3 regions of the Streptomyces fagopyri genome follow, and region 2 is predicted to be linked to each of the others. Evidence: riboswitches for the same ligand, from Rfam matches in the RefSeq annotation. Region 2 holds a riboswitch; each other region holds the start of a gene.
What was found. A riboswitch is a leader RNA that binds a small molecule or an ion and turns the genes downstream of it on or off. The one in region 2 is predicted to bind cyclic di-AMP.
Positions count from the first base shown of each region.

Region 1: linked by a shared signal. The riboswitch ahead of GFH48_RS21360 (M23 family metallopeptidase) and the one ahead of GFH48_RS07940 (M23 family metallopeptidase) in region 2 are both predicted to bind cyclic di-AMP.
Region 3: linked by a shared signal. The riboswitch ahead of GFH48_RS23655 (LysM peptidoglycan-binding domain-containing protein) and the one ahead of GFH48_RS07940 (M23 family metallopeptidase) in region 2 are both predicted to bind cyclic di-AMP.

Region 1 is NZ_CP045643.1:4,952,917-4,963,108, forward strand. It holds gene GFH48_RS21325 (amino acid permease) at 1-487, shown strand, start outside; tRNA gene GFH48_RS21330 (tRNA-Lys) at 620-692, shown strand; gene GFH48_RS21335 (GTP cyclohydrolase II) at 756-1,382, opposite strand; gene GFH48_RS21340 (MarR family winged helix-turn-helix transcriptional regulator) at 1,551-2,054, opposite strand; gene GFH48_RS21345 (dihydrofolate reductase family protein) at 2,158-3,300, shown strand; tRNA gene GFH48_RS21350 (tRNA-Met) at 3,430-3,503, shown strand; gene GFH48_RS21355 (PP2C family protein-serine/threonine phosphatase) at 3,701-4,942, shown strand; cyclic di-AMP (ydaO/yuaA leader) riboswitch at 5,157-5,314, shown strand; gene GFH48_RS21360 (M23 family metallopeptidase) at 5,326-6,363, shown strand; gene GFH48_RS21365 (aldo/keto reductase) at 6,431-7,375, shown strand; gene GFH48_RS21370 (PrsW family intramembrane metalloprotease) at 7,404-8,795, opposite strand; gene trmB (tRNA (guanosine(46)-N7)-methyltransferase TrmB) at 8,860-9,693, opposite strand.
Region 2 is NZ_CP045643.1:1,863,260-1,873,451, forward strand. It holds gene GFH48_RS07925 (Glu/Leu/Phe/Val dehydrogenase dimerization domain-containing protein) at 1-767, shown strand, start outside; gene GFH48_RS07930 (TetR/AcrR family transcriptional regulator) at 997-1,596, shown strand; gene GFH48_RS07935 (SGNH/GDSL hydrolase family protein) at 1,683-2,468, opposite strand; gene GFH48_RS07940 (M23 family metallopeptidase) at 2,696-3,589, opposite strand; cyclic di-AMP (ydaO/yuaA leader) riboswitch at 3,593-3,751, opposite strand; gene GFH48_RS07945 (tyrosine-protein phosphatase) at 4,285-5,082, shown strand; gene GFH48_RS07950 (DUF6126 family protein) at 5,170-5,286, opposite strand; gene GFH48_RS07955 (helix-turn-helix domain-containing protein) at 5,328-5,981, opposite strand; gene GFH48_RS07960 (aspartate aminotransferase family protein) at 6,177-7,577, opposite strand; gene dxs (1-deoxy-D-xylulose-5-phosphate synthase) at 7,574-9,472, opposite strand; gene ispG (flavodoxin-dependent (E)-4-hydroxy-3-methylbut-2-enyl-diphosphate synthase) at 9,501-10,192, opposite strand, start outside.
Region 3 is NZ_CP045643.1:5,473,868-5,484,059, forward strand. It holds gene GFH48_RS23615 (glycoside hydrolase domain-containing protein) at 1-284, shown strand, start outside; gene GFH48_RS23620 (hypothetical protein) at 314-631, shown strand; gene GFH48_RS23625 (hypothetical protein) at 703-1,380, shown strand; gene GFH48_RS23630 (SurA N-terminal domain-containing protein) at 1,549-2,208, shown strand; gene GFH48_RS23635 (nucleoside triphosphate pyrophosphohydrolase) at 2,567-3,586, shown strand; gene GFH48_RS23640 (globin domain-containing protein) at 3,615-4,826, opposite strand; gene GFH48_RS23645 (cytochrome P450 family protein) at 4,982-6,253, shown strand; gene GFH48_RS23650 (transglycosylase family protein) at 6,483-7,487, shown strand; cyclic di-AMP (ydaO/yuaA leader) riboswitch at 7,671-7,834, shown strand; gene GFH48_RS23655 (LysM peptidoglycan-binding domain-containing protein) at 7,839-8,531, shown strand; gene eno (phosphopyruvate hydratase) at 8,789-10,075, shown strand; gene GFH48_RS23665 (FtsB family cell division protein) at 10,176-10,192, shown strand, end outside.

The sequences.
Region 1 (10,192 bases), 3.1 Mb from region 2:
CTTCTCCCGCGTGTGGCACACCGTGAGCCCGCGCACGCGCACACCGGTCGCGGCGGTGTGGCTGGCGGCGCTGGCGGCGTTGGTGCTGGGGCTGCCCTACCTCATCAACGTGACCGCGTACGCGGCCGTGACGTCGATCGCCGTGATCGGGCTCTACATCGCGTACGTCATCCCGACGTTGCTGCGGCTGCGCAAGGGCGAGGCGTTCGAACGGGGGCCGTGGCACCTGGGCCGCTGGTCGCGCGCGATCGGTGTCGTCTCGGTCGTCTGGGTGGCCGTCATCACCGTTCTGTTCATGCTGCCGCAGGTCTCCCCGGTCACCTGGGAGACGTTCAACTACGCCCCGGTCGCGGTCCTCGTGGTCCTGGGTTCGGCGGCGGCCTGGTGGACGGCGTCGGCCCGCCACTGGTTCCTCAACCCCGACCACGCCCGTAACCGGGCCCGTGAGGCGGCGCGCAAGGGTGCGCCCGAACCGGTCGATCCGTAGCCTTGGGCGCGATCGGTCCCCGGCCGTGCGCGCCTTCGGCGTGGCCGGGAGACCGATACCCGATCGGAGTCCCGGCCTCGTCCGGCTATGCTCGGGGATGCGTCGGCGCGGGATGGATGCGGGCCGGTGCGTGGACCCTTAGCTCAATTGGCAGAGCAGTGGACTTTTAATCCATTGGTTGTGGGTTCGAGTCCCACAGGGTCTACCGACGAGCCCCGGACCGGAACGCTTCCGGTCCGGGGCTCCGGTGTGTCCGGGGCGGCCGGGCTCAGCCCGCCGTGAGCTCCGGCAGCGAGAGCGTGTGCTGGGTCTGGAGGACCTTGGCGCGGAGGTAGCGCACGTTGTGGGCCGTGGTGAAGACACCCGTGGGCACGCGGTGGGAGACCTCGATACCGAGGTCGCGGAGCTGCTCGGCCTTGTCGGGGTTGTTGGAGAGCAGGTCGAGGGAGCCGATGCCGAGGGCCCGGAGCATCTGGGCCGCCGCGGTGTAGTCGCGGTCGTCCTCGGGCAGGCCGAGGGCGGCGTTGGCGGCGTAGGTGTCGAGGCCCTGGTCCTGGAGGGCGTACGCGTCGAGCTTGTTGTAGAGGCCGATGCCGCGGCCCTCCTGACGCAGGTACAGGAGCACGCCGCCGCGTTCCGCGATCCGCTCCACCGCCTCGCGCAGCTGGGGTCCGCAGTCGCAGCGGGCCGAGCCGAAGACGTCGCCGGTCAGGCACTCGGAGTGCAGCCGCACCAGCGGGGTCGCGCCCGCGTCGCCGATCACGACGGCGAGGTGTTCGCGGCCGTCGGTCAGACCGTGGAAGGTGACCAGCTCCGCGTCGACCGAGTAGCCGTCGCCGAAGCGCAGGGGCACGGCGACGCGGGTGCGCACCGTGGCGGTGGGGAAGTCGCGCATGTTGTCTCTCCGGTCCAGCGGGTCGGTGGCAGTGGTTTCCCGGCGGTGTGTTTCATATTTGAAGCACAGTCTCGGAAAGCGACCGTACATGATGCTTTAAAGTTCAAGCAACACTTTCGGGGGAGACGCGCCGACCGCGGCCCGGCCGCCTCCCCCGTCCGCGCGTCCTCAGGAGGAACGCCGCCGCCATGGCAGATCTTCCCCCTGGATCCCGGGCCCGTCCCCCTGGATGCCGTGGATGACGCTCGCGCAGATCTCCTCCAACTGCCCCACCTGCTCCGGGGTCAGCCGGTCGAAGAGCGCCGTGCGCACCTGCTCCACATGTCCGGGCGCCGCCCGTTCGAGAACGTCCATGCCCTCGTCCGTGAGGACCGCGACATGACCGCGCCGGTCCGTGGGGCAGCCCTCGCGGCGCACCAGGCCGTCGTTCGCCAGCCGGGTCACGCCGTACGTCAGCCGGCTGCGGGTGATCTTCAGGACCTCGGCGAGGTCGGTCATCCGCAGCTGCCGCTCCGGGGCCTCGGACAGCATGGCCAGGATGGAGTAGTAAAGGTGGGGCATGCCGGCCTCCGCCTGGAGCTGCCGGTCGATCGTGTCCTCCAGGAGCGAGGCGGCGGCGACGTACGAGCGCCAGGCGCGTTGCTCGGCGGGGGTGAGCCAGCGGGTCGTCATGCCGTCAGTCTAGGTATTGTTTAAAACTTGAACCACTACTGAACGCCCATCTGAGTCACCAGCAGCACCAGAGCGCAGAGCTCGGAGCCGGAGGCAGCGTCCCATGCCCCATCCCTACGTCCTGTTGTCCGCCGCCGTCTCTCTCGACGGCTTCCTGGACGACACCGGCCCCGAACGGCTGCTGCTCTCGGGTCCGGCCGACTTCGACCGGGTCGACGAGGTGCGGGCGTCCAGCGACGCCATCCTGGTCGGCGCGGGCACGATCCGCTCGGACAACCCCCGGCTCCTCGTCAACTCCGCCGAGCGGCGGGCGGCCCGGGTCGACGCGGGCCGCCCCGCCTACCCGTTGAAGGTCACCGTCAGCGGGTCCGGGGACCTCGACCCCGACGCGCGGTTCTGGCACACGGGCGGCGAGAAGATCGTCTACACCACGGACAAGGGGGCCGCACGGGCCGCCGACGCCCTGCGCGGTCCGGCCGTCGACGTGGTCTCGACGGGGGCCGAACTGGACTGGCGCACCGTGCTCGAACACCTTTACGGCGTTCGGGGGGTGCGACGCCTCATGGTCGAGGGCGGCGGACGGGTGCACACCCAGCTCATGGGCCAGGGCCTGGCCGACGAGCTGCAGCTCGCCGTCGCGCCGCTCTTCGTGGGCCAGGCGGACGCGCCACGGCTGTTCGGACCCGGGGGATACCCGCCCGGGCGGATGCGGCTGGTGGAGACCCGGGCGGTGGGAGACGTCGTCCTCATCCGCTACGTCCCCACGGCACCCGGCACCGGTGCGCTCGCCACCGCCGCGGACCGGCGGTGGCTCGGCGTGGCGTGCGAGCTGGCCGCGCTGTGCCCCCCGTCACGGACCGCGTTCAGCGTGGGCGCGGTGGTGGTGGCCGCGGACGGCACCGAGCTGGCCCGCGGACACTCGCGGGAGGGGGGAGACCCGGTCGCCCACGCCGAGGAGGCGGCACTCGCCAAGATCGCCGCCGGGGATGCGCGGCTGGCGTCCGCCACCGTCTACAGCAGCCTGGAGCCCTGCGCCCGGCGGGCCTCGCGGCCCGCGCCCTGCGCCCGGCTGATCCTCGACGCGGGGGTGCGCAGGGTGGTGACCGCCTGGCGGGAGCCGGACACGTTCGTCGCGGGCGCGGACGGAAGCGGGCTGCTGGCGGCCGCGGGGGCGGACGTCGTCGTGCTCCCGGAGTTCGCCGAGCGGGCCGAGGCGCCCAACCGGCACCTTCTCGGCGCCGGCTAGCGGAGGGGTTCCCGCGGCCGGGTCGCCCGGCCGCGGGCGTCGCGGTCGGGGGTCGGGGGGCCTGCCCGTGGGGCGTGCGTGAACGGGTGTGCTCGGGGGGTCGAACATGGCGTACACTGGTGTCAACGACGCGGGGTGGAGCAGCTCGGTAGCTCGCTGGGCTCATAACCCAGAGGTCGCAGGTTCAAATCCTGTCCCCGCTACTGAAGGCCAAGGGCCGGAACTCGGATTCACGAGTTCCGGCCCTTGGTGTTTCCGGCCCTTCTCAGCGATTCCGGACCTTTCCCTTCCCTGGTGTTTCCCGTCCTCGCCTTTTTGGCGCGCGCCACCGGAAACGGGGCCGTCGCCCGGTCGGGCCACACCGCTGGCCGCCTCCCCCCGCTGCGGGAAACCTGGACGGGTGGGGCAACGAGGACGTGCGCAGCGGGCCGAGCGGCCCTACGGCCGGCCGGGCGGACGGCTGCCCGGTGCCCCCGTGCCCGATCCCGGGCCGGCCGGCGAGCCGCCACGGGTTCCGGTCGGGACGGAAGCGCGCCGGATCTCCGGCGCCTCGACCCTGGTACGGGCGCTGCCGGTGCTGCTCGTCGTCGTCGCGGTGGTCTACGACGTCCTGACGCCCCCCGACTTCACCGCGGCCCCGCTCTTCACGGCCGCCCCGCTCGTCGCCGCGCCGCTCTTCTCACTGCGCGGCACCTTGCTCACGGGGGCCCTGACGCTGGCCGCGCTGCTCGCGATGCGGCTCAGGTTCGGTCTGCGCCTGGGGATCGGCTCGATCACCGAGGTCGTCACGGTGGCGACCGTCGTCGTCCTCGCCGTCCTCATCAACGTCCTCGCCCGCCGCTCGGACGAACGGCTCGCCTCGGCCCGCCAGATCGCCGAGGCGGCGCAGCGCGCCGTGCTCCCGGAACCCGAGGGGCGGATCGGCGGCCTGGAGGTCGCGGCGCGCTACGAGGCCGCCCAGGAGGGCGCGTCCATCGGCGGCGACCTGTACGCGGTGCAGGACACACCGCACGGCGTACGGCTGGTGGTGGGCGACGTCCGCGGGAAGGGCATCGGCGCGGTGGCCGCCGTGGCGGTGGTCATCGGGGCGTTCCGGGAGGCGGCCGAGCAGGAGGCGACGGTCGAGGCGGTCGCGCGGCGGCTGGAACGGGCCCTGGCCCGCGAGGGCACCCGGCGCGAGGACCCGGACGCCTTCGAGGGCTTCACCACGGCCGTCCTCGCGGAGGTCCCGCACGACGGCGACGTGGTGCGGATCGTCAACCGCGGCCATCCCTCACCGCTGCTCCTGCACGCGGACGGCACGCTGGTCACCCTCGCCGCCGCGGATCCCGCGCTGCCGCTCGGCATGGGCGAGCTCGGATCCTGGCCCGACCGCACGGAGACGGTGGACTTCCCGCCCGGCTCCACGCTGCTGGTCCACACGGACGGGCTGTCCGAGGCGCGCGACGGCCGGGGCGACTTCTACGAGCCGGCCGAACGGCTCGCGGGACGGACCTTCCGTGACCCGGACGCCCTGCTGGCCGAGCTCGCTGCGGGGGTCCGCCGGCACACCGGTGGCGCGCTCTCGGACGACATGGCACTGCTCGCCGTACGGCGGCCCGGGCGGACGGCCGAGTTCCTCGGCCCTTGTCACGAGGGGTAGTCGGACGCTGTCCCTCCGCACGGCGCCTGACGCACCGTCAGAACGAGTGGCGGAAACAGGTCCGGTCGACTCGCCCGGTTTCCCTCGGTCATGCCCCGTAAGTCCTGGCCAAGAGTGCGCAATGATCAGCACGAACGGCTTGGAATCCGGTACCCGCGTCTATTAACGTTCGATAACGCAGCGCGGTTGTCCCAGCCGTCACAAGAGATGGCTCCGTGCGCACGCGCCGAATCCCGCGAGGGAACCGGGGAACCACCAACTTGGGGTGAATCGAGCGTCTTTCACGGTGGAGACACCGTGGGGTGACGCGCGTAGGAGACCTTCCTGCTCCGAACCCGTCAGCTAACCCGGTAGGCGAGAAGGAAGGAAAGGAGCGCGCCCACGTGGCGTCCAACCGGCCTGCCCAGGCCTCTTCGTTCGCGCCGAACGACATCCAGACATTCGGGTACGACCGCGGCGACGACGAGGGCCCCTGGGAGGAGTGGAATCCCACCGCGGATTCCGTCGCTCCCGTCCGCGGCCGGCACCGCGTCTCCAAGCAGCGCGGAGGCGGACTCGCCCGCAGCTCCACCGTTCTCGGCGTCGGTGTCCTGGCCGCCGTCGGCGCGGGTGGCATCGCCACCGCCGCGCCCGGCAAGCCGCCCGTGTCGATCTCGCTGCCCGACCTCTCCTCGGTCACCCAGTCGGCCAAGGCCCTGATATCCGACGGCGGTTCCAGCACGCCGAAGGGCTCCTCCACCCCGCTCACCGGCGCCGGCCTCACCACCGCCGACGCCGCGCAGGGCAACGCGGACGCCGGTGAGGCGCTGCGTGCCCGGATCATCGAGCAGGCCGAGTCCCAGCAGGACCAGGTCGACCGTGCCGCCCAGAGCGCCGCCGAGACCGCCGCCGCGAAGAAGGCGGTCGCGCTGGCCGCCGAGCAGCAGGACAAGGCCGAGGCCAAGGTCGCCGCCGACAAGAAGAAGGCGGAGGACGAGGCCAAGCAGAAGGCCGAGACCGCGCGCCTCGCGGAGCTCGCGAAGAGCTACTCGCTGCCGACCTCCTCGTACACCCTGACCTCCCGCTTCGGCGACGCCGGATCCATGTGGTCCTCCGGTTACCACACCGGTCTCGACTTCGCCGCCCCCACCGGCACGCTGATCAAGGCGGTCCACAGCGGCACCGTCACGGAGGCGGGCTGGGCCGGCGCGTACGGCTACCGGACGATCCTCACCCTCGACGACGGCACGGAGCTGTGGTTCTGCCACCAGTCGTCGATCAGCGTCAGCGTGGGGCAGAAGGTGGCCACGGGCGACGTCATCGGACGGGTGGGCGCGACCGGCAACGTGACCGGGCCGCACCTCCACCTGGAGGTCCACCCCGGCGGCGGTGACGCGATCGACCCGATGGCGTGGCTGCACAGCAAGGGCATCAACCCCTGAGCCAACACCCGCCATGAGTACGGCGGGTGCGGAATGCAGTCGTCCGGTACGGCTGTTGCAATGGGGTATGACACCTCTCCGCAAGCTCGGTTCCTCAGACCTCGAGGTCTTCCCGCTCGCCCTCGGCGGCAACGTCTTCGGCTGGACCGCCGACGAGGCGCAGTCCTTCGCCGTCCTCGACGCGTACACGGCCGGGGGCGGCAACTTCGTCGACACCGCGGACAGCTACTCGGCGTGGGTGCCCGGCAACAAGGGCGGTGAGTCCGAGACGATCATCGGCAAGTGGTTCGCCGCGCGCGGCAACCGCTCCGACGTCGTCCTCGCCACCAAGGTCGGCGCCCATCCGCAGTACAAGGGGCTGGCCCCGGACACCATCAGGGCGGCGGCCGACGCGTCACTGCGCCGGCTCGGCACGGACCACATCGACCTCTACTACACGCACTTCGACGACACCTCGGTCCCGGTCGAGGAGATCATCGGCACGCTCGACGAGCTGGTCCGGGCCGGCAAGGTCCGGGAGATCGGCGCCTCCAACCTCTCCGCCGAGCGGCTCGCGGAGTCCCTGGAGTTCTCCGACCGCGAGGGCCTCGCGCGCTACACCGTGCTCCAGCCCCACTACAACCTCGTCTCGCGCGACACCTACGAGGGCCCGCTCCAGGAGGTCGCCTCCCGGACCGGACTGGCCGCCGTCCCGTACTTCGCCCTCGCCGCCGGCTTCCTCACCGGCAAGTACCGTCCCGGCACGTCCGTCGACTCGGCGCGGGCCGAGGGCGCGGGCAAGCACCTGGAGACGGAGCGGGGCCCGCGGGTCCTCGACGCCCTCGCCGAGATCGCCGGGGCCCATGACGTCGCGGTCGCCACCGTCGCCCTCGCCTGGCTCGCCGCCCGGCCCACGGTCGCCGCCCCGATCGCCTCCGCCCGGACGGTCGACCAGCTTCCGGCGCTGCTCGCGGTCGCGGACCTGACACTCAAGGACGACGAACTGGCGCGGCTGACGGAGGCGTCGGCCTGAGCGATCCGCGCCGCGGCCGGCGCCCCGCTCAGGACCGGTGGGGGTCGTACGCCGGGTGGGGCGCGGCCGGGTGCGGGTGGGTCCGGCCGTCCCGGCCGGACGGCTGCACCGGCACATAGCCGTAGCCGTAGCCGTAGGGGCCGCCGGGGCCGTATCCGTAGCCGTACGTGGGCCACGGCGGCCGCACCGGTACGACGGCCGGGGCGGTCACCCGTGCCGCGTACGCGAGGGAGGGGCGGGCGACCTCCCGGCGGCGCCACAGCTCATGGAGCAGCTCCCGCTCCCGTACGACGAAATCCGCGCCCGCGCGGCCGCTCCGCCCCCGGTGCCGCAGGAACGCGAGCGAGGTCGCGCAGGCCTCGTACCGCGCGACCGACCGGGCCGCCGACCTGCCGAAGTGATGGGTCGCGTACTGACGGGCGAGCCGGCGCGCCCGCATCGAACCGAGCGCGTACGGCTCCGGCGGGGTCAGCCACCCGGCGACGGCGTACGCCGGGAGTTCGGCGCGGACGGTCCGCAGCTCGCGCTGCCGCGTCCAGATGACGAGGAAGGTGAGCACCCCGAACGCCGGCACCATGAACGTGCCGTACACCGCGAAGAACCCGTACTCCCCGAAGCCCGACGAGCCGTTCCACATCGCGTGCATGCCCATCGCGAGCAGCAGTCCGACCACGGGCAGCAGGACACGGCGCAGCCGCCGGCGCTCGGCGGACAGCGCCGCGACGCCGAAGCCGATGCCGGTGAACACGGTGAACAGCGGGTGCGCGAAGGGCGCCATCACGACCCGGACGAAGAAGGTCGCGGCGGTGACGGAGGCCAGTCCGCGCTCGCCGCTGAGCTGGTCCGTGCCGAAGGCGTTGCCGAGGTAGAGGATGTTCTCGGTGAAGGCGAAGCCGGTCGCGGTGACCCCGGCGATGACCACGCCGTCGACGATCCCGGTGAAGTCCCGTCTGCGGAACAGGAAGACCAGCAGGACGGCCGTGGCCTTGGCGGTCTCCTCGACGATCGGGGCTATGACCGTCGCGCCGAGCGTGTCCGCGTGCGAGGGGTCGGCGGTGGCGGTCGCTATCCACCGGGTCGCGAAGCTGTTGGCGACGATCGCTATCAGCGCCGCCGCGCACGCGCCCCAGGCGAACGAGAAGAGCAGGTTCCGCCAGGGGCCGGGCTCGACCCGGTCCAGCCAGCGGAACGCGGCGAGCAGGAGCGGGACGGGCAGCACGGCGAGGCCGAGGCCCACCAGGAAGCCCTCGGTGCCGGTCTGCTGGCGCACCATGGCCAGGATGACGAGACCGGAGAGCGCGAGCAGGGTGCTCAGCGCGCCGTAACGCACCCAGGTCCGCTGCCACCAGTGCGGGTGCCGCGGCGCACCGGCGGCAGGCGCGGCGCCGGGGTGCGTGGGGTACGCGGGAAAGGTGGCCACGGCATTGACCCTAACGAGGCAGGGGCGGTGCCCACGACGGTGCCGGAGGCGGTCCGCGGGGGTGTCAGTCGCCCGGAGTGTGCTGCTCCCGGTGGTGTACGCGCCGGAAGAGGAGGTCGTTCACCACATGACCCTTCTCCAGCCCCTGGCCCTCGAAACGGGTCAGCGGCCGGAAGCCCGGACGGGGCGCGAAACCGCCGTCGGTCGCGGTGTTCTCGAAGTCCGGATGCGCGGTCAGCACCTCCAGCATCTGTTCGGCGTACGGCTCCCAGTCGGTCGCGCAGTGCACCAGGGCGCCCGGCGCGAGGCGGGTCGCGGCGAGGTCCAGGAACTCCGGCTGGATCAGCCGGCGCTTGTGGTGGCGCTTCTTGGGCCACGGGTCGGGGAAGTACACGCGCAGGCCGCCCAGCGAGTCCGGCGGGAGCATCTCGCGGAGCAGGATGATCGCGTCTCCGTTGGCGACCCTGATGTTGGACAGCCCGTTCTGGTCCGCCAGGTTCAGCAGGTTGCCCTGGCCGGGGGTGTGCACGTCGACGGCCAGGATCCCGGTCCCCGGGTCCTCCGCGGCCATCCGCGCCGTGGCCTCGCCCATTCCGAACCCGATCTCGAGGACGACGGGAAGGTCGGCGCCGAACAGTTCGGCCAGGTCGATGATCCGCTGCCCGTCGATGTCGAGACCCCACTTGGGCCACAGCCGCTGCAGAGCATCCGCCTGCCCGGCGGTCACCCGGCTCCGGCGCGGCTGGAAACTCCGGATCCGCCGCTCGAAGTGAGACCCGGCGGGATCGGCCTTCGGACCGTCGGGGAAGCGGGGCTCGCCCTTGGCACGGGGGTGCTCCCGCGGGGGTTCGCCGACGGGGTGGGGCTCTTCGGGGGAGCTGCTCAGGAACTCAGACACAATGCGACGATTTTACGACCGAGCCGGAGTCGTACCGTCCGTCTCGTGCTGGGGGCCGCCGCCCCCAGACCCCCGCATCGGCCCGAACGGCCTCGTCCTCGAACGCCGGACGGGCTGAAATGCCCCGCCCGCCCGCCCGCCCGCCCGCCCGCCCGTCCGCCCGTCCGCCCGCCCGCCCGTCCGCCCGCCCGTCCGCCCGCCCGCCCGCCGGCCCAGGAGGCGACCCACCCTCCAGCAAGTCCGCCACCTTCCGGCGCCGGCCCGCACCCTCAGCCCGTCCGGAACGCCTCAGCAAGGACCCGCCTCCCCAGCCCGTCCGCCACCTTCCGGCGCAGGCCCGCATCTCCGGCCCCTCCGTCACCTTGCAGCGCGGGCCCGCACCCTCAGCCCGTCCGGCGCTTGAGGACGAGCCCTTCGGGCGATGCGGGGGTCCAGGGGGCGGCGGCCCCTTGGCGGGGTCCAGGGCGGAGCCCCGGGGTCGGGTCGGGCAGGGGCGGCG
Region 2 (10,192 bases):
TCGACGACGAGAAGAGCGCGCGGAGCCGTCTCGCGGACGCCTTCGCGGTCGAGGTGGACGGGATCGGGCTCGACGAACTGGTCGGCGGCTGCGGTGTCGCCGAGTCGGTGCTCGCGGCCCTGGACCGCGCCGGCGTCTCCCACCCGGGCACGCGCGTCGCCGTACAGGGCCTGGGCACCATGGGCGGAGCCACGGCGCGGTTCCTGGCGCGCGCCGGTCTCACCGTCGTGGCCGTCGCCGACATCAAGGGCACGATCGAGAACCGGGACGGACTCGACGTCGACGCGCTGCTCGCGGCGAGGGACGCCTACGGGACGGTGGACCGCGCGGCGCTGCGCCCGGCGGACCGCGAACTCCCGGCCGACGCCTGGCTGTCGGCCGACGCGGACGTCCTGGTGCCGGCCGCGGTCTCGTACGCGATCGACACCACGAACCAGGCGCGGATCACGGCCCGTTGGATCGTGGAGGCGGCCAACATGCCCGTCCTGGCCGAGGCGGAGGACCTGCTCGCCGCGCGCGGTGTCCTGGTACTGCCGGACGTCGTCGTCAACTCCGGTACGAACGCCTGGTGGTGGTGGACGCTCTTCGGCGACATCGGCGCGGACGCCGATGAGGCGTTCGCCCACACCCGGCGCTCCATGCGCGGTCTCATCGACCGGATGCTGGCCCGCGCGGAGGCCGACGGGACGACACCGCGGGCCGCCGCGCACGCCATCGTCGCCGACCGGCTGCCGGTGATCGCGGAACGGTTCGGGTGGTACCGCTGACCCGGAACCGGGCCGCCGCGCCGGACATCGGACCCGCACTCCCGCGCCGGGCATCCACGCCGGGCCACCACCCACCCCTCACGCTCCCACCCCCGTCGCCCAAGTCACGTACGTGACGCGGGAGTTCGCGGCGGGCGAGGAGGACTTGCCGTGTCCGGATCGCCCGTCGGTCCGTCGCCCGACCCGGGCGAGGCACTAGGGTTGCCGCGTGGCGAGGGTGCGGTTGAGCGTGGCGGAGCGGCGTCAGGAATTGCTGCGGGCTGCCATCGGGCAGATCGAGGCACGGGGTGTGGCGGCGGTACGGATCGCCGACGTCGCCTCGTCGCTCGGGGTGAGCAACGCGTTGGTGCTGTACCACTTCTCCAGCAAGGAGAAGCTGGTCGCGGCCGCGTTCACCCATGCCGCCGAGGACGACCTCGCCCATCTGCGCAAGCTGCTCGGCCGCCGTACGTCCGCGCTGCGACGGCTGCGCTCGGCCGTCCGCTGGTACGCGCCGACCGGCCAGGCCAAGGGCTGGCGGCTGTGGATCGAGGGCTGGGGCGCGGCCCTGCGCGAGCCCGCGCTGCGGGAGGTCACCCGCGATCTCGACAGCCAGTGGAAGGCCGCGATCACCGAGGTGATCGCCGAGGGAGTGGCCGGCGGCGAGTTCCGGTGCCCGGATCCCGCGGGAGCCGCGCTGCGGCTGACGGCGCTGCTCGACGGGCTGGCGGTGCAGATGACCGCCTACGCGGCCGCGGTGTCGCGCGCGCGGGCCCAGGAGTGGGTGGACGACGCGCTCGCGCGCGAGTTGGGACTCGAGCGGGCGGCCCTGACCGCGGCGGTGCGCTGAGGCGCGTGCCCCGGCGCACCGCCGCCGTCAGGGCCCGCGTGCGCCCCGCGGTCCCGCCCGGCGGCCGCCCACCGATGTCCCGCGGCTCAGGCGACGGTCCCGATCCGCATCTTGATGTCGTCCGGCGACAGGCTGCCCTTGGCCGCCACGTGGTCGCCCGAGGACTCCCCGCGCAGCCGCCGTCCGATCCACGGCACGAGATACTCGCGCGCCCAGTGGATGTCGTCCCGGCGCACCTCGAACGTGCCCCGGGGCGGCAGGGGCGGCCACGGCTGGTCCGGGTCCGCCGGTACGTCGAGGCCGAGGACCTGGCCGGCCCGCAGCGCGACCCGGGTGTGACCCTCCGGCGACAGGTGCAGCCGGTCGCCGTCCCACGCGCGCCGGTCCTGGACCGTCTTCAGGGACCACAGGTCGAGGACCGGACAGCCGTACCGGTCCGCGATGGCCCGCACGTGCCCGTTGTACGTGGCGATCTTGCCGCGCAGGTGCTTCAGCACCGGGACGCCACGGGTGTCGAAGCCGGTCGTCACCATGACGGTGCCCACGGCGGAGGTGAGGTCGGCGACCGCGCGCTCGAAACGCTCCGCGACCTCGTCGGGGTCGGTGCCGGGACGGATGATGTCGTTGCCGCCCGCACAGAAGGAGACCAGGTCCGGGGCGAGTTCCTTGGCCCGCCGGAGCTGGTCGTCGACGACCTGGTCGAGCAGCTTCCCGCGCACGGCGAGGTTGGTGTAGGTGAAGTCGCCCTCCGGCTGCCGGTCCGCGAGCAGTACCGCGAAACGGTCCGCCCAACCGACGAGGGCTCCTTCGGGGCCGGGGTCGCCGACGCCTTCGGTGAAGCTGTCCCCCACCGCCACGTACGACCCGATCACCGCTCTGTTGTCACTCTTCGAATCGTCTGCCACGTCGAGCCATGATTCACCTTGGGATGTGAGCTACGCGACCGTAGGAATGGGTTGACGGGTGGTGATATAAGCCACTCATAAAGAATGGCCGAAATCCGGAATAGGGCTTCCCCAGGCGTGGTTGAACAGCCGACACGCCGCGGGCCGGACCCCTTGCCTCAAGGGGTCCGGCCCGTCGGACGCATGGGGGTGTGTCAGGCGACGACGACACCGTGCGCGCGCAGGTACGCGACCGGGTCCAGGTCCGAGCCGTAGTCAGGCGTCGTGCGGATCTCGAAGTGCAGGTGCGGACCGGTGACGTTGCCGGTCGCGCCGGAGAGACCGACCTGCTGCCCCTCGGTCACGGCCTGCCCCGCGGAGACGGTGAGCGCGGACATGTGGGCGTACTGCGAGTACCGGCCGTCGGCGTGCTGGACGACGACCTGGTTGCCGTACGCGCCGCCCCAGCCGGCCGAGACGACGGTGCCCGCGGCGACGGACCTGACCGTGGTGCCGGTCGGGACCACGAAGTCCACACCGGTGTGGTAGCCGCTGGACCACATGCTGCCGGGCACCTTGTAGCCGGTGCCGATGGTGGCCCCCTCGACCGGCAGGGTGTACCCCGCGTCGGCGGCCTTGGCCGCGGTCGCCGCGGCGGTCCTGGTCGCGGAGGCCGCCGCGACGGCGGGCCGCACGGAGGTCGGGGTGGCGGCGGACGCCGACGACGGCGTGGCGCCCTGTCCCCCGATCGTCAGCTTCAGACCGGGACGGATCACCGTCGGATCGGCGCCGACGACCGCGCGGTTGTCGGCGTAGAGCTTCTTCCAGCCGCCGCTGACGTGCTGCCGGTCGGCGATCTTCGCGAGCGTGTCACCGGCCTTCACGACGTAGGTCTTCGGCGCGGCCTTCTCCGCGGCGCCTCCCGCGGACACGGAAACCGTGGTGACCTTCTGCACGACGGCCGGGACCGCGGCCGCCGGGGCCGCGGCGTGGGCGCAGACGGCCCCCATCAACGGCAGGGCGAGCGCGGCACCACCGGTGCCGGCCACGGCGATCGAACGGGGCAGACGCAGGAACTTGGGGCGACGGTGTTTACCCTTCGCGGGCATGGCTCATTTCCTCTCCGGCGCCTGCGAGGTGAGCTGTCGGGTGCGGACTGGAGATGTCCGGCCGCGCGGCGGCGCGGCTGTACCCCTAGCCGTTCCGGAGACCGGAACAGGCGCGATACCTGTGGGTCCCCCGCTCCTGCCGTGTACGGGTGAGTGCGGATTCCGGGCGGCGGCAGGATTGGGCGTCCGTCCGGATTGAGGGCGAACGTAGGCGAGGGACGAGCGTGCCGACAACTGTGCGCGACCCCCCTACGTGCCTCTTTCTTGATCGATGTCCTGATTGCCCGTCACCCTCCGTGCGCGGAGGCGCCGCCGGCCCGGCGATCCACGCGGCCGCACGGGCACGCCGGGGAAGGAGCGTCGCAACACATCGTCACGTGTATGACGCTGCTCACGCACGTCATCCCATGAGGCCATATTCCGGAGCTAGTTCTACCAAATGCACTAAATCGCACATAACAGTCATCTGTGTCAAAACAGGGCGATCGACCGGTCTGGATCCCAGAGCGGTGCCACGGGCCGCCGGGCGCGCGTGCGCCCTCTGCGTCCCGCCGCTCCGTCGACCGCGTCCCGGCAGGTGCGGCGGCGCCTGTGGACAACTCATGGCCCCCGGAACCGATGTCGTATCGTCGAGAGGCGATTCCCGTCGGCGAGCGACGACGAGCGGTGCCGACGGCCCTATGGGAGGAGCCCCCGTGACGCAGCAGGTCCCGTCGACCGAGCCCGAGCTGGCCGGAGTGCGCAACTTCCGAGACGTGGGCGGCCTGCCCACCGTGGACGGCCGGCGGGTGCGGTCCGGACGGCTGTTCCGAAGCGGTCACCTCGCGCACGCGACGGCGGAGGACGCCGCGTTCCTCTCCTCCCTCGGCCTGCACACCATCTTCGACTTCCGCAACGCCTCGGACCAGAAACTGGAGGGCCCTGACGTCGAGCTGCCCGGTGTACGGAACGTGAACCTTCCGCTCACCGACCCGGCCGACGGCAGCGAGTTCTGGAAGATGGTCCGCGACGGCGAGCTCGACCAGCTCCGTGCCCACCTCGGCGGCGGCCGGGCGGCGGACCGGATGATCGGTTCGTACCGCTCGATCATCACCGAGCGGACGGCCGAGCACTCCCAGGTGCTGCACGCCCTGGCCGAGGACAGCGTGCCCGCGCTGATGCACTGCGCCGCGGGCAAGGACCGCGCGGGCCTGTCCATAGCCGTGACGCTGCTCGCCGTGGGCGTCGAGCGCGACGCCATCGTCACCGACTACCTGGAGTCGAACGCACGGCACCGCCGCTACAAGGTGCAGCGCAACGGCACCTCCGACGCGGCCCGCTCCCCCGAGGTCATGGAGCTGCTCAGCCCGTTGTTCGACGCGCGGGCCGAATATCTGACGGCGGCCTTCGAGACGATCGAGGAGACCTGGGGCGGTGTCGACAGCTACCTGGAGCAGGCCCTGCGCCTCACCCCCGAGCTGCGGGACCGGCTGCGCGACAGGCTCCTCGACTGACGTCCACGCACCGCGCGGCTGTACGGCTGTACGGCTGTACGGCTGTACGGCTGTACGTACGGTCCCAGACCCCCGGTTCTACTGGTTCTACTGGTTCTGCGCCCCCAGCGTGAACAGCAGGTAGATGAAGGCCGCGAAGAGGTGGCCGACAGCGACGTAGATGATCAGCCGCACCCACAGCGCACGGGGGAACTTGTCCTCCATGGACCGCCGGGGGCCGGACTCCGTGGGCTCGGTGGGCTCCGTCATGACATCTCTCCCAGGGTCGGGTGCGCCGTCGCCGGGCCGAGGCACAGCGCGGCGGCGGGGCTCTGCAGCAGGGTGTGTACGAAGAGGAGATCGGCCCCCGCCTGATCGGCGGCGGCTATGCGGTGCGGGGTCAGCGAGTCGAAGTGCGCGCTGTCCCCGGGCGCGAGGATCTGCGTGGTGTCCCCGAGCCGCAGCCGCAGCCGCCCCTGGAGGACGTGCAGCCACTCCTCGCCGGGATGGACGCGCACGATGTCGCCCTGGGAGCCGTACGGGACGTGCACCCGCAGTGCCTGCATCCCGCGGCCCGGGGAGCCGGCCTGCCAGTAGGTCCAGCCGCCCGCCGCGGTCGGCTCCATGTCCGCGGCCCGGACGATCGCGTCACGTTCGGCGACCCTCTCGCCCAGCAGCTCCGAGACCGTCGTACCGTAGATGCGGGCCAGGGCGAGCAGCATCGGGAGCGAGGGCTGGCGCTGTCCCGTCTCCAGCCGGGACAGGTGGGCGGCCGAGAGTCCGGCGGCACGGGCCGCGGCCTCCAGGGTCAGTGAGGCGCTCCGGCGCAGTTCACGCAGTTGCGGCGCGACGACGGGCAGCAGGTCGGCTGTCCCGGGCTCGGGCGGCGTGTCCGCCGCCTCCGGCTCGATGGGGCTCATGCACTCCATTGAGCCGTATCTTTGCCTCTCGGGCAAATTTATTGCCTCACAGGCAAAAGGGCGATGGCGGCACCCGATGGGGCGGCCGACCGCCCCACGCATCCTCGCCCTGCCCCGTCGCGGCACGCGGTCCGGGCGCGTCCGTCCCCGTCCTGTCGGGCGGGCGGTGCCCGACAGGACGGGGACGGACCTGGTCTAGCGGTTGGCGACCGCCTGTTTGACCAGCGTCTTCCCGAAGTCCCACATCAGGCCGCCGCCGCTGTGCGCGTCGTCCATCACGGCGACGAAGGCCTCCATGAACCGGTCCACGTCCCGCTCACCCACGATCAGCGGCGGGATCAGTTTGATCACCTCCAGGTGGTCCCCGGAGACCTGGGTGAGGATGCGGTGCCGCTGCAGCAGCGGGACGACGACCATCTGCGCGAAGAGCCCCTTGCGCGCGGCCTGCAGCATGGTCCAGCGGCTGCGCAGCTTGAGCGACCTGGGCCGCCCGAACTCGATGCCGATCATCAGCCCCCGGCCGCGGACGTCACTGAGCAGCTCGTACGTGTCGACGAGCGCCGCGAGCCGGCTCTTCAGCTGCTCCCCCGTGGCCCGCGCGTTCGCCACGATCTGCTCGTTCTCCATCACCGAGAGCACGGCGAGCCCGGCCGCCATGGCCTGCGCGTTCGCCCCGAAGCTCGCCGAGTGGACGAGGACCCGGTCCATCGACGAGTAGACCTTCTTGAAGATCCAGTCCTTGCCGAGGGTGGCGCCGACCGGCACATAGCCGCCGGACAGCGCCTTGGCCACGCACACCAGGTCGGGTTCCACGCCGTCCTCGTGCTGGTACGCGTAGAAGTCACCGGTCCGCCCCAGACCCGTCTGCACCTCGTCCGCGATGAGCAGCGCCTTGTGCCGGTGCAGCAACTCCTGGGCGGCGCGCAGATAGCCGGGCGGGGCCTCGTGCACGCCCTTGCCCTGGATGGGCTCGACGATGAGTCCGGCGACGTCGCCCCGCTTCAGCTCGCGGTCCAGCGCGTCGAGGTCGCCGAGCTCGACGGCCGTGTCGGGCAGCAGCGGGGCGAACCCGTCCCGGAACCCGTCCTCGCCGTTCACGGACAGCGACCCGGTGGTCAGCCCGTGGAAGGCGTGGGAGCAGTAGAGGATCCTGGGTCTGCCGGTGACGTACCGGGCGAACTTCAGGGCGGTCTCGACGGCCTCCGTACCGCTGTTGGCGAAGAACACCCGGTCCAGGTGCGGGCTGTGGGTGAGCAGCTTCTCCGCCAGCAGTCCCGGCAGCGGCTGGCAGTCGAAGCGGGTGAGGTCGGCGAGCGAGGCGTCCAGGACGTCGTGCAGCGCCTGGCGGACGACGGGGTGATGGCGGCCCAGGCCCATCACCCCGAACCCGGCGAGCATGTCCAGGTAGTCGTTGCCGTCCGCGTCCCAGAAGTGCGCGCCCTCGGCCCGCTCGTACACCTTGTCGAAGCCGATGGTGTGCAGCATGCGCGGGAGCTGGTGGTTCAGGTACTTGGTGTGCAGCTCGTAGCGCTCGGCCCCGCGCTCGGCCAGCAGCGCGCCGAGGTCGAACTCCCGTTTCCCGGAAGGGGTGGTCATTCCTGTTTCTCCTTGGACAACTCGTCCTTGACTGCCAGGGCGGCCCCGATCCGCCCGGCGATCTCGACGGGCGTGAGCCCGATGTCGGCCAGCACCTCCGCGCGCTTGGCGTGCGCGAGGAACTGCTCCGGAATCCCGAACCTCCTTACGGGTACGTCCACTTCCGCGTCCCCGAGGGCCAGTGCGACGGCCGCGCCGACGCCGCCCGCCCGGCTGTTGTCCTCGACGACCGCCACGAGCCGGTGCTCGGCCGCGAGGCCCGGCAGCGCCGGGTCGACGGGTTTGACCCAGCGCGGGTCGACGACGGTGCAGCCGATCCCCCGGGCCGCCAGCAGTTCGGCGGCCTGGAGGCAGACCGGCGCCATGACGCCGACGGCCACCAGGAGGACCCGCGGGGTCGCCGCCGACCGGTGCAGGACGTCGAGGCCGCCGACCCGGTCGGTCGCCGGGATCGCCGGGCCCACCGACTCCTTCGGGAACCGGATGAGCGTCGGCGCGTCGTCGACGGCGACCGCCTCCCGCAGCTGGGCGCGGAGCTGGTCGGCGTCACGCGGCGCCGCGATCCTGAGGCCCGGCACGACCTGGAGGACGGACAGGTCCCACATGCCGTTGTGCGAGGCGCCGTCGACGCCGGTGACACCGGCCCGGTCCAGTACGAAGGTGACGCCGCAGCGGTGCAGCGCGACGTCCATCAGGAGCTGGTCGAAGGCCCGGTTGAGGAAGGTGGCGTAGACGGCGACGACCGGGTGCAGGCCGCCCGTGGCGAGTCCGGCCGCGGAGACCGTGGCGTGCTGCTCGGCGATCCCGACGTCCCACACGCGGTCGGGGAACCGCTCGGCGAACCCACCGAGTCCCACCGGGTGCAGCATGGCCGCCGTTATCGCCACGACGTCCTCGCGTTCCTCCCCGATCCGGACGATCTCGTCGCCGAACACAGAGGTCCAGGAGGGCCCGTTGGAGGGCGCGAGCGGCTCGCAGGTGAGGGGGTCCATCACGCCCACCGTGTGGAAACGGTCCTCGTCGTGGGCGAGCGCCGGTTCGTAACCGCGGCCCTTCTCCGTCAGACAGTGGACCAGCACAGGCCCGTGGAAACGCTTCGCGCGCCGCAGCGCCGACTCCACGGCTCCCGTGTCGTGCCCGTCGATCGGCCCGACGTACTTGAGGCCGAGGTCCTCGAACATGCCCTGCGGTGCGAAGGCGTCCTTGAAGCCCTTCTTGGCGCCGTGCAGGGACTCGTAGAGGGTGGGCCCGACGACGGGGGTGCGCAGCAGTACGTCCTTGCCCCAGGCCAGCACCCTCTCGTAGCTGTCGGTCGTCCGCAGGGTCGCGAGGTGGTTGGCGAGGCCGCCGATGGTCGGCGCGTACGAGCGTTCGTTGTCGTTGACGACGATGATCAGCGGTCGGTCCTTCGCGGCGGCGATGTTGTTCAGCGCCTCCCACGCCATTCCGCCCGTCAGCGCGCCGTCGCCGATGACCGCGACGACATGGCCCTTCTCGCCCTGCACCTGGCGGGCCTTGGCGAGGCCGTCCGCCCAGCCGAGCGCCGTCGAGGCGTGGCTGTTCTCGATGATGTCGTGCTCGGACTCCTCGCGCGAGGGGTAGCCGGACAGGCCGCCCTTGCCGCGCAGCTTGGAGAAGTCCTGACGTCCCGTCAGCAGCTTGTGCACATAGCTCTGGTGACCGGTGTCCCACAGGATGCGGTCGACGGGTGACTCGAAGACCCTGTGGAGGGCGATGGAGAGTTCCACCACCCCCAGATTGGGCCCGAGATGTCCACCGGTCCTGGCGACCGCGTGCACCAGGAACTCCCGGATCTCATCGGCCAGTTCACCGACCTCCGCCTCGGACAGCGCCTTCAGGTCGCGTGGTCCCCGGATCTTCTCCAGAATCGTCACGCTCGGGCCCCCTCTCGATCCGTGGTGATCAACTCACGGTGACGGCCGGTTCCCCGGACCCGACGCCGTCGTTCTCCATCTGCTCGGCGATCTTCATCGCCTCCTCGATGAGGGTCTCGACGATCTTCGACTCGGGCACGGTCTTGACGACCTCGCCCTTGACGAAGATCTGCCCCTTGCCGTTGCCGGAGGCGACCCCCAGGTCAGCCTCCCGCGCCTCTCCGGGGCCGTTGACGACGCAGCCCATGACCGCGACGCGCAACGGGACCTCCATCCCCTCCAGACCGGCCGTGACCTCGTCGGCCAGCTTGTAGACGTCCACCTGGGCGCGCCCGCAGGACGGGCACGAGACGATCTCCAGGCGCCGCTGCCGCAGGCCCAGGGACTCCAGGATCTGGATACCGACCTTGCACTCCTCGGCGGGCGGCGCGCTCAGGGAGACCCGGATGGTGTCCCCGATGCCCTCGGAGAGCAACGCCCCGAAGGCGACCGCCGACTTGATGGTCCCCTGGAACGCCGGCCCGGCCTCCGTGACGCCCAGATGCAGCGGGTAGTCGCAGGCCGCCGCCAGCTGCCGGTAGGCGTTGACCATGACGACCGGGTCGTTGTGCTTGACCGAGATCTTGATGTCCCGGAACCCGTGCTCCTCGAAGAGGGACGCCTCCCACAGCGCCGACTCGACGAGCGCCTCCGGCGTCGCCCTGCCGTACTTCTGGAGCA
Region 3 (10,192 bases), 3.6 Mb from region 2:
CCCTCAACGCCAAGACCTACCGCGCGGGCTTCTACGGCTTCCGCAGCTCCAGCGCGAAGGCCGTCGCCGAGGCCACCGACCGCACGAACCTGCCGGGCAACCTCTGGTACGCGCTGTGGGACAAGCAGAACACCACGACCGCGGACTGGCCGTTCGCCGCCGACCGGTGGACCAACCACAGCCGTGCCCACCAGTACATGGTCAACAGCAAGGAAACGTACGGCGGTTACACCATCACCGTGGACCGGGACGCCTGGGACGCGCCGGTCGCCATCACCGGCTGAGCCCGCCGACGAGGACGAAGGGGCGGGGCATGGGGATCGCGCCGGTACGGGTACCGCGGCAGCCAGCCGTGCGGGCCGGGCTCGCGGCGGTTCCCGTCGTCGGCCCGGGACCGCGTTGCCCCGTTCCCTCCCTCGTGATCGCGCTGCGCCGGGGCGGCCGCGCGGACCGGGGCGTCTTCGGCGCCTTCCGGCTGGGCCACGCGGCACGGCTCATGGGAATCGCGCCGACGCCCGACACCACGCGCGGTGGTGAGTTCGCGGCCCACGCGCCGCTGATCCCGCTGTCGGTGGTGGCCGCCTCGGCGCGTGCCCGGGAGGTGTGGCCCCGCCGGCCGGCCCGTCCGTAGACACGCCACGGCGGGCGACGGACGGCAGCGGGCAGCGGGCAGCGGGTACGACAGAGAGCACGAGACAACCAGTGGTCAAGCGGGTCAGGCAGGTACCGCCGGCGCGGCGCGCGAAGGCGATGCGCGGCACGCCGCCGTGGTCATGGTTCGCCGCGGCCGCCCGGTCCGCGCGGCTGTGGCTCCAGGAACTGGGCGGGCGCACGATCGCCCTGCTGGCGGTCGCGGTGGTCGTGGTGGCGGCCGTCGCCGTCACCGGGTACTTCCTCTCCCGCACGGACACCGGACGGCGGCTGCCCGACACCGGGGCCCGGTCCCACAAGGACGTCGACGCCTGTCTGCTCACCGGCGAGGACGGGATCACGGCCGGGACCACGGCGGCCGACGTCTGGCGGGGCATGCGGGACGCGTCCCTGAGGACCCACGCGCGCGTGAGCTACGTACCGGTGACCGGGGAACAGTCAGCGGCCAACGCGGGGCCCTACCTCGACGGTCTGCTCCAGCGCTCCTGCGACGTGGTGCTCGCGGCCGGAAGCCCCGAGGTCGAGGCCGCCGAGCGGGCCGCACCGCTGCACCGGACGGTCGGCTTCGTCCTCGTCGGCGACAGCGGGAGCGGTTCGCGGGACACCGGGAGCGCCCGGCACGCCGGGAGCGGCGAAAGCTCCGGAAACGTCACCTTCGCGCGCCCCGGCGACGGTCTGCGCGCCGAGGTCGCGGACGCGGTCGAGCGACAGGTCGGCGCGCGCGGTTGACGGCGCCGCGGGGCCCGGGGCGGGTGACGCGGACCGCACGGGTGCGCGGTGGTACCCGAACTCTCCGCGAATCGTTGGTCGAATGGCTGGCCGAGAGCCGGACCACTGCCTAACATCGATCACCGCAAGACTTTGTGCACCGTCGCACAATCTCCTCGGGAGGTTTCCTTGCACCGCCGCCGTCGCACCGCGTCCGTCCTGTCCGCAGCGATCGTCGCCGCGGCCCCCCTGCTCACCGCGTGCGGCAGCGGGGCCCATCCGGGCGCCGCGGCCGTCGTCGGGGGCCAGCGGATCACCGTCGCCCAGCTGGAGGGCCGGGTGAACGAGGTGCGGTCGGCCCAGCGGGCCGCCACCAAGGACGAGGCCCAGTACGAGCAGGCCATCGCCAAGAGCGGCAGCCTCACCCGGGACACCCTGCACGGCATGGTCCTCGACCGCGTCCTCGACCGGGCCGCGAAGGACGCGGGCGTCGGCGTCACCCGCAAGGACGTCCAGCAGCTGCGAGGGTCCCTGGAACAGCAGGCGGGCGGCGCGCACGGACTGGAGACGGTCTGGCTCCAGCAGTACGGCATCGCGCCGGCCCGCCTCGACGAGAACCTCCGCACCGAGATCGAGGCGCAGAAGGTGGCGGCCTCGCTCGGCGCCGACATGAACACCGCCGACGGCAAGGCCACGTTCTGGAAGGCCATGTCCGAGGCGTCCAAGGAACTGCACATCGACCTGAACCCTCGCTACGGCGCCTGGGACGTGCAGAAGAGCGGCCGCGTCGACGCGAAGACGCCGTGGCTGCGGGAGGTCACACCGGCGGGAACCCCGCAGTCGGCGTGACGACGGGGACCCGGCGATACAGCTAGGAGCCGGGACCCGGCGGCAGGGGCGGGAACGGGGAACCCGGCGGCAGGCGTGAGCACGGGTCCCCGGCGGCAAGGCCGACGCCCCGCCACGAAGGCGGGCCCGGCGGTGAGGGGCCGCGCCCTGCGATGCGGGTCCGGCGGCAGGAGCGGTGCCCAGCCACGCGGGCGGGGCCCGGCAGACGCTGCGGGACGGCGGACAACGGCCGTCGGCGGCACCGGGTCACGGCACGGGCGACGGCCGTGGAGCGCGCGCGGGAGCCGCCGCGGCATCCGGTCCCGCCGAACCTGTGGACAACTCCGGAGGTGTCGGCGGCGTGGGTTACGTTCGAGGGGTGAACGCAACCAGCTCCGACGCAGCCGCCCAGGCCGGCCCCACCGCCCCCGGCCGTATCGTCCTGCTCACCACCAGCCACCGCGTCGCGCCCGGACTGCTGTCCTGGCCCGCCTGGCAGGCGCTGCGCGGCGCCGACCAGGTGCTGTGCGCGGACGGCGCTCATCCGCAGCTGCCCTACCTGCGTGAGGCCGGCGTCACCGTGGACGAGACCTCGCCCGGCGCGCAGGAGCTGGTGGACGCCTGTGCCGGCGGACGCACGGTGGTGGTCGTGGCCACCGGCGAGGGCGAGCCGCGCCTCACCGACGGCCTGGCCCGGCTGGCCGGCTCCGGCCGGGTCCACATGCCGGAGCTGGAGCTGCTCCCCGCCTCGTACGACCTGCCGGGCGCCCGTCTCCTCGACCTCGTCCAGGTCATGGACCGCATCCGCGTCGAGTGCCCCTGGTCGTCCCGGCAGACCCACGAGGGCCTGGCGAAGTACGGGATCGAGGAGGCGTACGAACTGGTCGAGGCGATCGAGGAGGGCGACCGGGACGAACTCAGGGAGGAGCTCGGCGACGTCCTTCTCCAGGTGGTCTTCCACTCCCGGATCGCTGAGGAGGGCCGCCCGGAGGACGGTGCCGAGCCCTTCTCGATCGACGACGTGGCGGGCGGCATCGTGGCCAAGCTGATCCACCGCCACCCGCACGTGTTCGGCGACGAGACGGCCACGACCCCCGAAGAGGTCAAGGAGCACTGGCTGCGCACCAAGGCCGAGGAGAAGCGCCGGACGTCGGTGACCGAGGGGATACCGCTGGGCCAGCCGGGTCTGGCGCTCGCGGCCAAGCTCGCCTCACGGGCGCGCACGGCGGGACTCGAGGTCGAACTGCCGCACGGCGAGGGCGTCGGGTACGAGCTGCTGGCCGTGGCCGCGCGGGCCGAGGCCGAGGGCGTGGACCCGGAGACGGCACTGCGCGCGGCGGCGCGGGCCTACCGGGACGCGATCCGTGCCGAGGAGGGTTCTCCGGCGCTCGACGGCTGAGGCCCGGGCGGCTCCACCGGCACCGGGATCACGCGCCCGGTGCGCGGGCCGACGGGTTGTGCCAGTTCGGCCGGGGCCGGTCGAGCAGCCATTCCGCCGCGCCCAGCGGCCGACCGCGGGCCTCCGGGCCGGGCGGCAGGAGGTCGCGGAAGAGCCGGTCGTACGGGGTGCCGAGGGCGGGGAGGGCCTCGCCGACCTCCTCGACGAGCTGGGGCGGACCGGTCAGATAGACGTCGTGCCGGGCCCAGCCCGCCCGGTTGCCCAGCGCGGTCAGCAGCCGCTCGGTCGCCTGGGTCCTGGGGCGGCCGGGCGCCGGGGTGATGAAGGTGACGCCCAGCCGGGGCAGCCGTGCCTGCAGACGCTCCACGGCCGACCGGTCGTAGAGGTACGAGGTGTCACGGGCGACGAGGAACAGCCGGGCCTCGTGCGTGGCGTCGAGCTGCTGGAGCAGCGCCTTGACCGGCGCCCACCCGGTGCCGGCCGCGATGAAGGTCAGCGGCCGCTCCACCGGCGTCCGCAGGATCAGTCCGCCGCCGGGTGCGCCGAGCCGCAGGACGTCGCCCTCCCGGGTCCGCCGCACGAGGGCGGTGGAGAGCACCCCGTCCTCCACCCGGCTGACGTGCAGGTCGAGGGTGAGGTCGGCGCGGGGCGCGTTGCCGATGGAGTACGGCCGCCAGACGCCCGGCAGATACGGGACGTTGACGCTGACGTACTGGCCGGGAAGGTAGCGGATCCGCCGGTGCGGTCGCAGGGTGAGGACGACGAGGTCGTCGCCGTGCCGCGTCCGGGACACGACCTCGGCGTCCCACCAGGGCGGTTCGCCCGCGTGCTGCGCCTCCCAAGCGCCCTGGAGCATGACGTTCGCGATCGCCCCGTACGCCTCGCCCCAGGCCTTCTCCGCCTCCGCGTTCCACGCCGACCCGGCGACGACGGCGAACGCCGCGATGAGACTCGCCCCCACCGCCGCGTAGTGCTCCGGTTCGGCCAGGTATTTGCGGTGATCGCGCCCCAGTTCCCGCAGGTACCCCGGCAGAGCGGGGTCCTCCAGCCGTTCCAGTACATACGTGAGCGCCGCGAACAGACGGTCCCGCTGCCGCTCCATGTCCTGCGGGTGGTCCAGCGGGAAGAGCTCGCGCACGTCCGGGTTGTGCCGGAAGAGGTGCGAGTAGAAGTACTTGACCGCGAACTCGGCCCGTCTCTCGACGACCGCGAAGCTGGATCTGAGTATTTCGGGGTCCACGGCGCGAATGTAGAGAGTCGTCGAGCCGCGGAGTCAAACGGCAGGTGATTTACGGACAGTCCGGGGTGAAGTCCGCACGGCGCCCGCGCCGTGCCGCGCCAGGGCCCGCGCGCCCTGCGGACGCCGGTGATCCGGCCGCCGGATACCGTCGGGGAGTGACCGACCAGCCCCCGCCGCTCAGCCCCGCCCCCGAACTCTTCACCTGGGAGTTCGCCACCGATCCCTATCCGGCGTACGCCTGGCTGCGCGAGCACGCGCCCGTGCACCGGACGCGGCTGCCCAGTGGGGTGGAGGCCTGGCTGGTCACCCGGTACGCGGACGCGAAGCAGGCGCTCGCGGACGGACGGCTCAGCAAGAACCCCGCTCACCACGACGAACCCGCGCACGCGAAGGGCAAGACGGGCATCCCGGGGGAGCGCAAGGCCGAGCTGATGACCCATCTGCTCAACATCGACCCGCCGGACCACACCCGGCTGCGACGGCTCGTCAGCAAGGCGTTCACCCCGCGGCGGGTCGCCGAGTTCGCGCCGCGGGTGCAGGAGCTCACCGACCAGCTCATCGACCGGTTTTGGGAGAGGGGCTCCGCCGACCTCATCCACGAGTTCGCCTTCCCGCTCCCCATCTACGCCATCTGCGACCTGCTGGGCGTTCCCCGTGAGGACCAGGACGACTTCCGGGACTGGGCGGGGATGATGATCCGGCACGGCGGAGGGCCGCGGGGCGGGGTCGGACGGTCCGTCAAGAAGATGCGCGGGTATCTGGGCGAGCTCATCCACAAGAAGCGCGAGGCCCTTCCCGACGTGCCCGCGCCCGGCGAGGACCTCATCTCCGGTCTCATCCGCGCCTCCGACCACGGCGAGCACCTCACCGAGAACGAGGCCGCCGCGATGGCGTTCATCCTGCTCTTCGCCGGGTTCGAGACGACGGTGAACCTGATCGGCAACGGCATGTACGCGCTCCTCACCCATCCCGGGGAGCGGGCGCGGCTGCAGACCTCCCTCGCCGCCGGCGAGCGGGGCCTGCTGGAGACGGGAGTCGAGGAACTCCTGCGCTACGACGGCCCGGTGGAGCTGGCCACCTGGCGGTTTGCGACCGAGGCGGTGCGCATCGGCGGACAGGACATCGCGCCCGGCGACCCCGTGCTCGTCGTCCTCGCGGCCGCGGACCGTGACCCGGCCCGGTTCGCGCGGCCCGACACGCTGGATCTCTCCCGACGTGACAACCAGCACGTCGGATACGGCCACGGCATCCACTACTGCCTCGGCGCGCCGCTGGCCCGGCTGGAGGGGCAGACCGCGCTGGCCGCGCTCCTCACCCGGCTCCCCGACCTCCAACTCGCGGTCGATTCGGCTGATTTGCGATGGCGCGGTGGCCTCATTATGCGTGGATTGCGCACACTTCCGGTGGAGTTCACGCCTGGTCGGTAGCCATGCGGCAGTCGTACGTGCTCGCGAGGCGGCTGTCGTGGTGTGCCGCGGTGGTGGCGGCAGAGTATGGAGGGTCCGGCCGCGAAAAGGTGACGATCCCTCAACTCTGTGATCTTCACGTGATCTGCGCTGCATCTACTTGTGACAAGTGATCGGGTGCGGCTACGTTCACCCATCAACGCGGCTCATCAGCCGCGTAGTCACCCGCTGTCACGTGAAAGGCTCTCGCATGCTCTCCGGGAACGGCCGCCATCGTCGCCCCCGTCAGGCTCCGGCCCTCATCGTCGCGGCAGGGGTGACGGGATCGGCCATCGCCATCCCGTTGCTCGGCGCCGCCAGCGCGAACGCGGCCGACGGCACCACGTGGGACCGGGTCGCCGAGTGCGAGAGCGGCGGTCAGTGGAGCGCCGACGACGGCAACGGGTACTACGGCGGGCTGCAGTTGACCCAGGAGAACTGGCAGAGCTACGGCGGCCGCATGTACGCGCCGAGCGCCGACGAGGCCAGCCGGTCGCAGCAGATAGCCGTCGCCGAGCGGGTCCTGGCCGACCAGGGCCTGGCCGCCTGGCCGACCTGTGGCCCGCTCTCCGGACTCAGCAAGGGTTCGGGCGGCGTCTCGGTCGACACGGGCGTGGCCGGCGACTCGTCCAGTTCATCCGATTCATCCACTTCATCCGATGAGTCCGACTCCCTGTCGGACTCGCTGGGGATCGGGGCCTCTTCGTCCGACTCCTCCCGGTCCGACTCACCCTCGACCGATTCGTCCTCGGGTGGGACCGGGAACAGAACGGAGTCGGACACCTTCTCGGGCGAGGGGTCCGGCAGCGCCGGTGAGACGGACAGTGCGGGCGCGAGGTCGACGAAGGGTGGCGAATCGGGCAACTCGGGCCAGGGTGGCGACGCTTCGGCGACACCCGAGGGGACCGCGAGCGGCGCCGGGCGTCACCGCGGCGGCGGTGCCGCCGAGAACTCCGCGGGCGACACGGCGGAGGGCCGCGGCGACGACTCCGCCGGCCGGCACGCCTCACGCGACTCCGACGCCTCTCGTGACGTCATCGACGGCTCGTACGTCGTCCGCACCGGAGACAGCCTCTCGGCGATCGCCGACGCCCTTGACCTCGAAGGCGGATGGGCCGGGCTCTACGCCGGCAACGAGAAGACGGTCGGTGTCGACCCGGACCTCATCCTCCCCGGTCAGAGCCTTGCAGTTGATGCCGAATCGGGCGAAAAGTAGCGGGAGTTCACGTCACGGTTCGCCGGGTAATGTCCGGTTTGGCGGAAGTGAGAGATGGATCTCAAAGGCCCTGATCGTCTTTGAAATTCGGCCGATCGACTGCTTACGGTCATCACCGCTCGCCACAGCGGGCCCCGACGGTCGCAACGCCGAATCCTGCCAGCGGCCGTACGGGAACAGTCGACGCGTCAAGCGCCGTAGGCAGGAGCGGGGGACCCAAGGTAAGCGCCGGGCCCGGTAGTTGACCGGGAGCGGCTTGGGGTGAAGACGTGCGCCGACGGCGCACGGCCGGGCACTCACCCGCCCGAACCCGACAGCTCACCTCGCAGGCGTCGGTGAGGGGATCACTCGATGCTGTTTTCCAGCAAGGGCAAGCACCGCCGTCCGTCCAAGGCCACCCGTGTCGCCACGCTCGCCGGGGTCACCGGTGTCGCCATCGCCGCTCCGCTGATGGCGGCCGGCAGCGCCTCCGCCGCCACCGCGTCCGAGTGGGACGCCGTCGCCCAGTGCGAGTCCGGCGGCAACTGGTCGATCAACACCGGCAACGGTTACTACGGCGGCCTGCAGTTCTCGGCCTCCACCTGGGCCGCGTACGGCGGCACCGCCTACGCCTCCACCGCGGACAAGGCCTCCAAGTCCCAGCAGATCACCGTCGGCGAGAAGGTCCTCGCCGCGCAGGGCAAGGGTGCCTGGCCGACCTGCGGCACGGGCCTGTCCGGCGCCGCGTACACCGGTGGTGCGGCCGCCCCGGCCAAGCCTGCCGCCCCGGCCAAGCCGTCCACCTCCACCGACACCCACTCGTCGGACACCGCCGCCTCCCGTTCCTCCGAGCGTCCGGCGGCGAAGAAGACCGTCTCCACCCCGACCGGCAAGAAGGTCAAGAAGGGTGACGGCGAGTACAAGGTCGTCAAGGGTGACACCCTCAGCTCGATCGCCGAGAAGAAGAAGGTCAAGGGCGGCTGGCAGCACCTGTTCAAGCTGAACAAGGACATCGTCGACGACGCGGACTTCATCTACCCGGGGCAGCAGCTCCACCTCGGCTGAGGCGGCACGCCCCTCGGATGTGAGGGGCCACCCCCGTCCCCACGGGCTCCCGCTCCGGTGCGTCTTCCCCCGTACGCACCGGAGCGGGGCTTTTTGTTTCAGAGGGGAACAATATTTACCCTCAGTTCTGCTCAAGGGGTGGTCGAGCGGCTGGCCGATCGCCCCGAGCCGGTTAGGCTCATCCCGCGGAGCCGAACGCGGCCCCGTGCAGTGCGGGCCCCGCGGGCCCGCGTACCCGCGTCACATCCCAGAAGGAGATGCTCGTGCCGTCCATCGACGTCGTCGTAGCCCGGGAAATCCTGGACTCCCGAGGCAACCCCACGGTCGAGGTCGAGGTCGGCCTCGACGACGGCAGCACGGGTCGTGCCGCCGTCCCGTCCGGCGCCTCCACGGGTGCCTTCGAGGCCATCGAGCTCCGTGACGGTGACCCCAACCGTTACCAGGGCAAGGGTGTCGAGAAGGCCGTCCTCGCCGTCATCGAGCAGATCGGCCCGGAGCTCGTCGGCTACGACGCCACCGAGCAGCGCCTGATCGACCAGGCCATGTTCGACCTGGACGCGACCGACAACAAGGGCTCGCTGGGCGCCAACGCCATCCTCGGCGTCTCGCTGGCCGTCGCGCACGCCGCCTCCGAGGCGTCCGACCTCCCGCTCTTCCGCTACCTGGGCGGCCCGAACGCGCACCTGCTGCCCGTCCCGATGATGAACATCCTGAACGGCGGGTCGCACGCCGACTCGAACGTGGACATCCAGGAGTTCATGATCGCCCCGATCGGCGCGGAGTCCTTCTCCGAGGCGCTGCGCTGGGGCGCCGAGGTCTACCACACCCTCAAGTCCGTCCTGAAGTCCAAGGGCCTGTCCACCGGCCTCGGCGACGAGGGCGGCTTCGCCCCGAACCTGGAGTCGAACCGCGCCGCGCTCGACCTCATCCTCGAGGCCATCAAGCAGGCCGGTTACGTCCCCGGTGAGCAGATCGCGCTCGCGCTCGACGTCGCCGCGTCCGAGTTCTACAAGGACGGCAAGTACGAGTTCGAGGGCAAGTCCCGCTCGGCCGCCGAGATGACCGAGTACTACGAGGAGCTCGTCTCCGCGTACCCGCTCGTCTCCATCGAGGACCCGCTGTACGAGGACGACTGGGCCGGCTGGAACGTCATCACCCAGAAGCTCGGCGCGAAGGTCCAGATCGTCGGCGACGACCTCTTCGTCACCAACCCCGAGCGCCTCGCCCGCGGCATCGAGGAGGGCTCCGCGAACGCCCTGCTCGTCAAGGTGAACCAGATCGGCTCGCTGACCGAGACCCTGGACGCCGTCGAGATGGCCCAGCGCAACGGCTTCAAGTGCATGATGTCCCACCGCTCCGGTGAGACCGAGGACGTCACCATCGCCGACCTGGCCGTCGCGGTGAACTGCGGCCAGATCAAGACCGGCGCCCCGGCCCGCTCGGACCGCGTCGCCAAGTACAACCAGCTGCTGCGCATCGAGGAGATCCTCGACGACGCCGCGGTGTACGCGGGCCGCTCGGCCTTCCCGCGCTTCAAGGGCTGACCCCGGCAGGGTTAAGGCTTAGCCAGTCGCACGTACGTCCTCGTACCCGGTCCCGTACCGTGTGCGGGGACGTACGCACGTGTGAAGGGGAGGCGGGGACATGGCCGTGAAGGACCG